DNA from 4 places in the Ruegeria sp. HKCCA0235A genome. Region 4 is predicted to be linked to each of the others. Evidence: riboswitches for the same ligand, from Rfam matches in the RefSeq annotation. Region 4 holds a riboswitch; each other region holds the start of a gene.

Region 1 (2,197 bases), on a different contig from region 4:
GACCGACGACGGACCAATGGGCACGTGGATCAAGGATGCCACGAAGAAACTGGCTGACAGCACGCCCGCAGTGGGGATGCGATCAAGATCCAGAGACCTGAGACCCATGGCGATCCCGCCCGCGGCGGCTATGGCGCCGCCAATTACAACCGGGTTGGAAAGGGCTCCGTCGACGATGTGCATTTGGGGTTACTCCAGATCCCAGGCACGAATCCAGATGACCGCATCCTGGCTGAGTTCTTTGCCCTCATGTTCGGTTGCCGGACCGGAACCAAGGGCGGCGAAACCCCAGTAACCGGCTTTCGGAACGCCGAACGAAAAGTACCCGTTGTCGTCAGATATTGCGACCACCGCACCACCCGGCATAGGAGACGCTTTCGGTGCAGAAACGGCCGAACTTTCCATGTCGGGTTCGGCGGCCATGTACTCGATCTCGATCTCGGCCCCCGCAACCGGCTGACCATCAGCCAGCACACGGCCCGTGAAAGTCGAACCCGCGATGATGTTGGTCGGCTTGTTCAGCGGGATAATCTCGGTCGGCAGACCCACGGGATTCATCCAGTCGGTCGGCAATTCGTTGCGGTTCAGGAAGGCTTTGGTGAGCTGTTGGATATAAATGTCTTCGGATTCCTCATAATAAGGCTGAGGAACCGTCACCAGCACATAGTCGCCCGAACGTTTGACCGGGACACTGCCCTTGAACGCCGCGCCCTCGTTTTCCCCGCCGGTGAACCGGATAGGTTCCAGCGTGTCCAGCAAATCGGTCTTTTCACCGTTGTGGATCACGTAGAATTCCTGCGGCTTTTCAAGATCCATGACATGGCCATTCTCGAACGGATGCCAGAAAATCAGTTTGACCGGCACATCGCCCGGTTTCTCGATCATGGTGTCCGTGGTGTATTCCAAAAGGAAATGCGCATTTGCGATGGCAGGAAGAGCCACCGCGGCAGCGGCTGCGCTGAGCAGCGTTTTCATGAACAGTCGTCCTTGTCCCGTCGCGCCAATCCCGGCGCGAAATTCGTTTTGACCACGGGACATTCAACGCCAAATCACCCTTTCAGGCATCCTGGTCCGACGCACATCCCGTCGCCGATTAGGAGTGCCCGTTAGAGGGCACATGTCCGGCAGGTATCCTGACTTGCGGGTCAAAGCGTTGGACCGGCCTTCCCGGGTAAACCCCAGTGGCGTTTCAGCCCTGCTCGCCGCTTACAGTTGCGGGTGCAGTTGCGGAATTGGGCCTGAGCCCGCACCGCATTCCCTTTTGATTCCAGAGTAAGCCCCGGAACCGGACATGCCGAGCGGCTTGCCAGACAACTCAGCCTTCCGTCAACGAAAATGTGTTACGACCATCGAAAAATAATGAGCTCGGCAGTTTGCGAGAGTGAACCAGTTTGTGAAATATCCAAGGCAACAGAGTGAATTCACATCTAGGCTTCTGAAAGATACCTTTCCGACAACGGCAGGCTTGCCGCGCCCAGTGAGCGTGCTTCCGGGCCTACGGCCCCTGCCAGCACGGCAGGGCGCTCGAGACCGGTCAGGTTTAGCTCAGACAGTTTGTCTTCGACCATTTCAACCAAACGCGCCTTGATGTCCTGCGGCATCCAGCCGTCAATCTTCACGCATTCGAAATCTATCAGGCTACAGGATGAGACAATTGCATAGGCAATCCCGCTCGCCGTCTGTTTCAACCAGTATTCCAGTTGAACTTTTGGCACATCCCAACGCTGGGTCGTTTCCCAAATGGAATGCGACGTGACACCTGCTGTGGTGATTGCACGCTCGAGCACATACAGGCTGGCCACGTCGATAAGGGGTCTGACACCACCGGCATCATCTGGCACAGGCAAGGGGCCGATTGCGCCCGCGTTTCCACGCCCCGAAAAGATTGCGCCATTGAGGACCACACCGCCGCCAATGAAAAACCCGACATAGAAGTACAGGAAATCCCTGGGCCCATCGGCTGGACCGAATACCAATTCCGCCCCACAAGCCGCAGTGGCGTCATTTTGCAGGAATACCGGAATATCGAGGCGCCGCGCCAGGTCAGCCTTCAGGTCTGATACGCGCCACGGGTCCATTTCTTCCTGAGGAACCTGAAGGGTCTGGGCCCAGTCCCATAGGTAGAACGGCATGGCAATCCCAAGTCCCGCAATCCTGCCTTTGGCCTCAGGCGACATGGATGATATCATTTTGCCCA
Region 2 (2,197 bases), on a different contig from region 4:
GATCTGGACATGATCGCAGCCTGGCAGCCGGGGCTTGTTGTTTCGATGACGACGGATGTCGAAATGCTTCAGGACGGGGCGCAGGAATTTGGCAGCGATATTCAAAGCCGCGCCAGCCGATGGGTTCACCTGCCGATCGAAGATTTCGGAGCGCCGACAAAAGCGATTGATGACGCGTGGCCGTCCGTCAGCGCCGCGGCCCGGCACGCGCTGTCCGGCGGAGGTCGCGTATTGGTACACTGCCGCGGGGGATGTGGCAGGTCAGGTATGGTTGTCCTTCGGCTTATGGTCGAATGCGGCGAACGCACGGACACGGCGCTGCAACGATTGCGGGCGGTGCGCCCTTGCGCCGTCGAAACGGATGCGCAACTGGCCTGGGCCTCTCGGCGTGCCCAGGCACAGGTCAGTCTGGATTCAGATTGAAATCTGCACGGGCGCGCAAGCAGGTTTCCGAGGCCGGATCGTGGAAACTTCGATCATCGCGCAGGGTGGGGTCTTCACGACGCCGGATGGCATCGCACTGAACGTGTTTCCGAAGATCAGGTCGGCATAGCCGTTCAGCGGCTCAATTGCGGTTTCGGGCTGCGTCCCGCAAAAGACACGAATGCTGTCTGATCGCGCGCGGAAAATTGCATGACATCCGTCGGTGCAATGTGACAGCTCACTGCTGCCCTCAATCTCGAAATCGTCACTGGTGGCCGAGGTCGCCTGGGCCATGGCTTCGGATATCGAGCGCGCCAGCCGCGCCAAAGCGGGGCAGGTTTTACCCGTCCGCTGACATACTGTTGCACTGAATTCATGTGTTTTTGTCTTCCAGATCATCCTGCGCCCTCCGCGCTTGGTGGACAGGATATTTTGGACAGGTGGGACATCGTGATGCCGTCAGGACCTGCCCGGACACCCCGCCCGAGTTTCGGTTTCGTTTCCGATGGCAGGTCTCCTGACTTGCGGGTCATCGCTTTGCCGACCTTCCCAGCCTTCGGGGCCAGTGGTGTTTCGGCATCGCTTACCGCTTACAGTTGCGGGGGCAGTCGCGGATTTGGTTGTTGCCTGCATGACCAGACATTACCGCACCGTGTTCCCTTTTCACCCCGACCCCTTGTGGAGGCCGGAAACCATCACACAACCGCTAGCGTTTGAGCACGCATCGAGTCAAGCCGATCTTTTGGCCGGACGCTTGGTCATGCTGGATACGATGTTGGTTCATGCATAGTGTCGAGGGCGTTGAGGTTCGGAAACCGGATTTACCAAGCGCAAAGCCAGAGATCATGTTGGACACAGAGCAAACGGTATTGACCGAAGAGTTTCGCTTTCCGTCCGGGCAGAAAACACTGTCTGCCCGGTTGTACAGCCCGCTGACCTCGCCCGAAATCGTCGTCGTGCTGAACAGTGCAACGGGTGTGCCGCGCGATTATTACTGTCATTTCGCACGATGGCTTGCTGCCAAGCAGGGTATGGCCTGCCTGACCTATGACTATCGCGATTACGGGCATTCCTTGACTGGCCGCCTGAAAGACTCGCGTGCGACGATGGCGGATTGGGCCTTGATCGACATGCCCGCGGCACGGGCGGAAATGCGCAGACGGTTTCCCGATTCGCAGCATTGGACCATCGGCCATTCGATCGGCGCGATGTTGGGGCCTGTGCAGCCGGATATCGATCTGATTGACCGGATGATCTGTGTGTGTTCGGGGCTGGTAACCCTAAGCGACCATCCATGGCCCTATCGTGGTTTGGCAGGATTGTTCTGGTATGGTCATGCCCCGCTTTTGGCCCGAGCCTTTGGCTACCTTCCCGGAAAGGCGATCGGGTTCGGCTCGGATCTGCCGGCATCGGTCTATTGGCAGTGGCGCAAATGGTGTACGGCGCCTTTGAACTATGTGCCTGAAATCGGGCATGAGTTACCTGCGGCGCAGTGGAAGGATTCTGGAACGCCCGTGGATTTGTTCACCTTCGAGGACGACCAGATGGTGCCGCCGGACGCGGTTTGGCGGCTTGCGGATCTTTACGGCCCCGATGCCAACCGCCACCTGCTGAGCCCTGCCGATTTCGGGTTGTCCGAGGTTGGTCATATCGGAGCATTTGCCCGGCGCAATGCAGCGGTTTGGCCGCGACTGATCGCTTGATCAGACGCGGCGCAGAACGGGCCAGGCCCCGTCCAACAATCACCGGTTGCGAAGTTTCTTTTCCTTCATGA
Region 3 (2,197 bases), on a different contig from region 4:
GTACGACGATGGCGCGACGGAACAGCGCATTTGGACATTGACCAAAACCGGAGAGGATACGTGGACCGGTACGGCTCCTGGCGTGCTGGGCACCGCCAGCGGGATTGAACGCGGGGATACGTTCAACTGGAAATACAAGATCGACCTGCCGATCAAGGACGGGACCATGCGTGTCAAATTCGACGACTGGATGTGGCTGCTGGATGACGACCGTCTGCTGAACCGCGCGTATGTCTCACGCTATGGCGTCCGTCTGGGTGAAGTCATCCTATTCTTCGAGAAGAAATAGGGCCGCCAGGCCCGGTTTCATCACAAAAGTCAGTAGAAAATAAACTCGTCCACCAATGCTGTCGTCGATCCCTTGACCTCACCAGCCGTGTTCGCCCTTGGCCCGTCCGGGGCTGCACCCTCGGCGCGTTCGCCGCCGTCGACCTTCAAGCGCGCGCGTTCTATCTGCCCCCAGAGGAAAAACAGGCCATCCCGTTTTCCTATGAGGCGCGAAGGAACTGTTGTCCGCAAAACACCTGTTTTCGGTTTTGGCATCTGCTCTCTTACTGCCTCCGGTGTTTTCCACCATTTTCGGAAAACGTAATGGTTTTTCCCGAAAAAGACAATTTTTTATGGACAAAACGAGGTTTTCTACCAGCCGTTGATAGGATGGACTGACAACTCTCGCATGACGGATATTGGCCTTTTTCACCTGCCCCATTGAAAGCCAGCACTATCCCGAACGGATCAACTTCACCTAAAAGGGTTTGCTGCAAACCTCCTTCATTTGGCCTGACACTCTCTTTTCCAGCCATGCTCAGGCGACGTGCAGCGTTTCGTTTCTGATCCGAGCAGCCGGGCCTTCGCCGTCGCGGTTGGGGGACAATTAGGCGGCGCCGATGTCAGACGTGGCCGCATCCATCGCAAGGCCATCGGCCACCGCAAAACGCCATGCTGGCGGGCCTGCCACGCCCCTGTGCCAAGGACTGTGATCCCGGCGCCGTCCACGCTGCCGGAAAATTTCCATGTCTGTTTTGAAACCGGAAATGTCGCAAGCATTTCAGCGCCCAAGCGGGTAAAAAGTAGGCTGCCATCGTGAGGTGCCGCTGCTTGATTCTCAGACAGCGGAGAATTGGGAAGCCGGTGGAATTCCGGCACTGCCCCCGCAACGGTAAGGAAGGTCAGGTTCGACAATCAACCACTGGGACGAGGTTCCCGGGAAGGTGTCGCAACCGGGTGCAAGCCCCTTTCAAGTCCGGAAACCAACCTTGCAGATATGTCAAACCGCGGGTGGCGGTGGGGGCACGGGTTTCGGACGTGGTCCTCGCGCGCCTCCGGACGGTTCCTCCCTGTCATCTGCCCAAGCAATGCCGCGGGGCGCGGCAGGAGAGCCAGAAGTGAACAATGTCCAAAACCTGTTGGCGCGTCGAATCCCGGGCTATGCTCTGGAACGGGCCTTTTACACCGACCCCGAGATCTTTCAGACCGACCTGGAAACCATCCACTATCGCGAATGGCTCTTTGCCATTCCTGCCTGCGAACTGGTGAAAGCCGGCGACTATGTAACATACAACGTGGGTGCCTATCGCGTGATCATCGTGCGCGGCGCCGACAACCAGATCCGGGCGTTTCACAACACCTGCCGCCATCGCGGCTCGATCATATGCAAGGCGGCAAAAGGCAACGCGCCGAAGCTGGTTTGCCCGTATCATCAATGGACCTACGAACTTGACGGCTCATTGCTGTGGGCCCGCGACATGGGGCCGGAGTTTGATCCCAGACAGCATGGTTTGAAGACGGTTCATTGCCGCGAGCTTGCCGGGTTGGTTTACATCTGTCTGGCGGATGTCGCCCCGGATTTTGACACGTTCGCCAATATCGCGCGCCCGTATCTTGAGCCGCATGATCTTGCGAATGCCAAGGTCGCCTTCGAAAGCACGATCATCGAGAACGGCAACTGGAAGCTGGTCTGGGAAAACAATCGCGAGTGCTATCACTGCGGCGGCAACCACCCTGCGCTGTGCCGGACCTTCCCTGATGATCCGGGCGTGACGGGGATCGAAGGCGGTGAAGCCCCAGCCTATATGCAAGCCCATTTCGACAGGTGCCAGGCTGCCGGCATGCCATCGCAGTTCTATCTGCACGAGGACGGCCAATACCGTCTGGCGCGGATGCCGCTGAAAGAAGGCGCCGAGAGCTATACGATGGA
Region 4 (2,197 bases):
TGCTCGGGCAGCTCGACGATGATGCTTTCGAAATCGTCATGCTCGTGATCGTGATGGCCGTCGTGATGCGAGGGGCGGGCGTCCATGTCATCCTCGGCGGCGGCTTCCAGACCCAGCACAACGCGCACGTCCACGGCACCTTCGGCCACTTCGACGACGGGCAGGGGGCGCGGCGCCTCGGCGGCGATGATCTCGCGCGCTTTGGCCACGCCTTCGGGGCCGGCGAGGTCGGGCTTGGTCAGCAGGATGATGTCGGCGCACGAGATCTGATCCTCGAACACCTCGGACAGGGGCGTTTCGTGGTCGATCGAGTCATCGGCCATGCGCTGGGCGTCCACCGCTTCGACATTGGGCGCGAAACGGCCTGCGGCCACAGCCTCGGCATCGGCCAAGGCGATCACGCCGTCGACGGTGATCTTCGAGCGGATGTCAGGCCAGTCGAATGCCTTGAGCAGCGGTTTCGGCAGGGCCAGACCGCTGGTTTCGATCAGGATATGATCCGGGCGCGGCTCCAACGCCATCAGGGCCTCGATGGTGGGAATGAAATCATCTGCCACGGTGCAGCAGATGCAGCCATTGGCCAGTTCCATGATGTTTTCCGCCGGGCAATCAGGAATGGCGCAGGATTTCAGGATGTCGCCATCGACGCCTACATCGCCGAACTCGTTGACCACGACAGCAAGGCGCTTGCCCTGTGGGTTCTGCATCAGGTGACGCACCAAAGTGGTCTTGCCCGAGCCCAGAAAGCCGGTGATCACTGTGACGGGGAGTTTTTCGAGGTTCGACATGTCAGGCTCCAATCGGGGGAATGCGCGAGGCACAGTTCTTGCGAAAATGTTCGGGGCGTTCGCGCCATTTCACCAAACCATCTTCCGTGGCCAGATACTTGGTCGCGCCGTCGACGATGACGTCGACATGATCTGTTTCGTTCAGGTTTTCATACACGAAGGTCCAGCGGCCCGGCCCGCGCAACACGATCGAACAGCCTTGATCACAGTTTGACAGGCATTCAACGGCTTTCAGGGTGACACCGTCGGGCAGGTCTGCCTGTTCCAGGGCCTTGTGCAACAAAGCGCCCGGGCGTTGCGCATCATCTTCGACAGGCAGGCCGCGACGGCAGGTGGTACAGACCAGCAACTCGACTGGTGCGGTCTCGGTCATGTCTCTCATCCCCCCAAATCCTCTTCGCGGGGGACGGGGTTTCATGCGGGCCACGATTGGTCATGGACCCGACACCGGAACACCCCGCCCGGTTTCAACTTCGGTTGTTGGCAGGTCTCCCGGCTTGCGGATGCCAGAGGCGGGCCTCTGTCGGATGTCCCGCCTTCCCGGCTTTCGGGCCAGTGGCATTGGGCATCCTCTCCGTTCACGGTCGCGGGGGCGGCTGCGTTTGGCGGCAAGACCGTTGACGCATTCCCTTTTCATCGGCTCTCACCGACACCAACGAAAGGGACATGCGGCACCGCTGGCCTGCTTGTCAAGCGAGTCGCGCGCAACAATGATGCAGAGGCATGGAAAGCGACCTGTGGGCGTCGATGGGCGGCATGGTGTGCCGGGCTCCAGCCCGAGATGGGCCGGGCGACGAACGGTATCTCAGCAAGGGGCGTAGACTATAGTGAACGGGTGCCTAGACTGAACCTTTCCAGATGATGGGAAAAGACCACCGAACACCCCGGACCCTCTTGCGCTAATAGATGACGTTTATCATGAGCAGCGAGACGACCAGAAACAGCGCTGTCATTATTCCGCCGGAGCGGACGAAATCCATCACCTTGTATCCGGCCGGACCCATGATCAACGCGTTTACCTGATGGGTTGGGATGATGAAGCTGTTCGAGGTCGATATGGCGACCGTCAGGGCAAAGACGGCCGGGTTTCCACCCGCCGCCACCGCAATCGATACCGCCAGAGGCACCAGCAGAACTGTGGCCCCCACATTGGACATGACCAAAGAAAAGGCCGTCGCCAGAATGGCGATGCCGGTTTGCAACGACCAGAGCGGCCAGCCGTCCAGAATTATCATGATCTGCTGGGCGATCCACGCGGCCGTGCCTGTGTTCTGCACGGCTTGTCCCAAAGGTATAAGGCAAGCGAGCAGGAATACGGTGTTCCATCCGACCGCGCGGTACGCCTCGTCCACGCTGAGCACACGGGTCAGCATCATGCCCACCGCGCCGGTAAGAAGACAGAGTGAAAG

What was found. Region 4 has a riboswitch for cobalamin ahead of GOW56_RS16930 (DUF1636 domain-containing protein). Riboswitches for the same ligand answer to the same signal wherever they lie in the genome.
Region 1: another riboswitch for cobalamin. It lies ahead of GOW56_RS21060 (DUF4198 domain-containing protein); the one in region 4 lies ahead of GOW56_RS16930 (DUF1636 domain-containing protein).
Region 2: another riboswitch for cobalamin. It lies ahead of GOW56_RS20420 (hypothetical protein); the one in region 4 lies ahead of GOW56_RS16930 (DUF1636 domain-containing protein).
Region 3: another riboswitch for cobalamin. It lies ahead of GOW56_RS17335 (aromatic ring-hydroxylating dioxygenase subunit alpha); the one in region 4 lies ahead of GOW56_RS16930 (DUF1636 domain-containing protein).

The regions. Positions count from the first base shown of each region.
Region 1 covers NZ_WQDQ01000019.1:20,195-22,391, reverse strand. The annotation lists gene cbiM (cobalt transporter CbiM) at 1-183, opposite strand, end outside; gene GOW56_RS21060 (DUF4198 domain-containing protein) at 190-975, opposite strand; cobalamin riboswitch at 1,106-1,305, opposite strand; gene GOW56_RS21055 (ROK family transcriptional regulator) at 1,428-2,197, opposite strand, start outside.
Region 2 covers NZ_WQDQ01000016.1:47,235-49,431, reverse strand. The annotation lists gene GOW56_RS20425 (dual specificity protein phosphatase family protein) at 1-423, shown strand, start outside; gene GOW56_RS20420 (hypothetical protein) at 415-822, opposite strand; cobalamin riboswitch at 913-1,135, opposite strand; gene GOW56_RS20415 (hypothetical protein) at 1,206-2,126, shown strand; gene rsgA (ribosome small subunit-dependent GTPase A) at 2,166-2,197, opposite strand, start outside.
Region 3 covers NZ_WQDQ01000011.1:22,948-25,144, reverse strand. The annotation lists gene GOW56_RS17350 (DUF3833 family protein) at 1-289, shown strand, start outside; gene GOW56_RS17345 (hypothetical protein) at 319-543, opposite strand; cobalamin riboswitch at 1,070-1,274, shown strand; gene GOW56_RS17335 (aromatic ring-hydroxylating dioxygenase subunit alpha) at 1,356-2,197, shown strand, end outside.
Region 4 covers NZ_WQDQ01000010.1:122,693-124,889, reverse strand. The annotation lists gene cobW (cobalamin biosynthesis protein CobW) at 1-788, opposite strand, end outside; gene GOW56_RS16930 (DUF1636 domain-containing protein) at 790-1,161, opposite strand; cobalamin riboswitch at 1,253-1,460, opposite strand; gene GOW56_RS16925 (SLC13 family permease) at 1,688-2,197, opposite strand, start outside.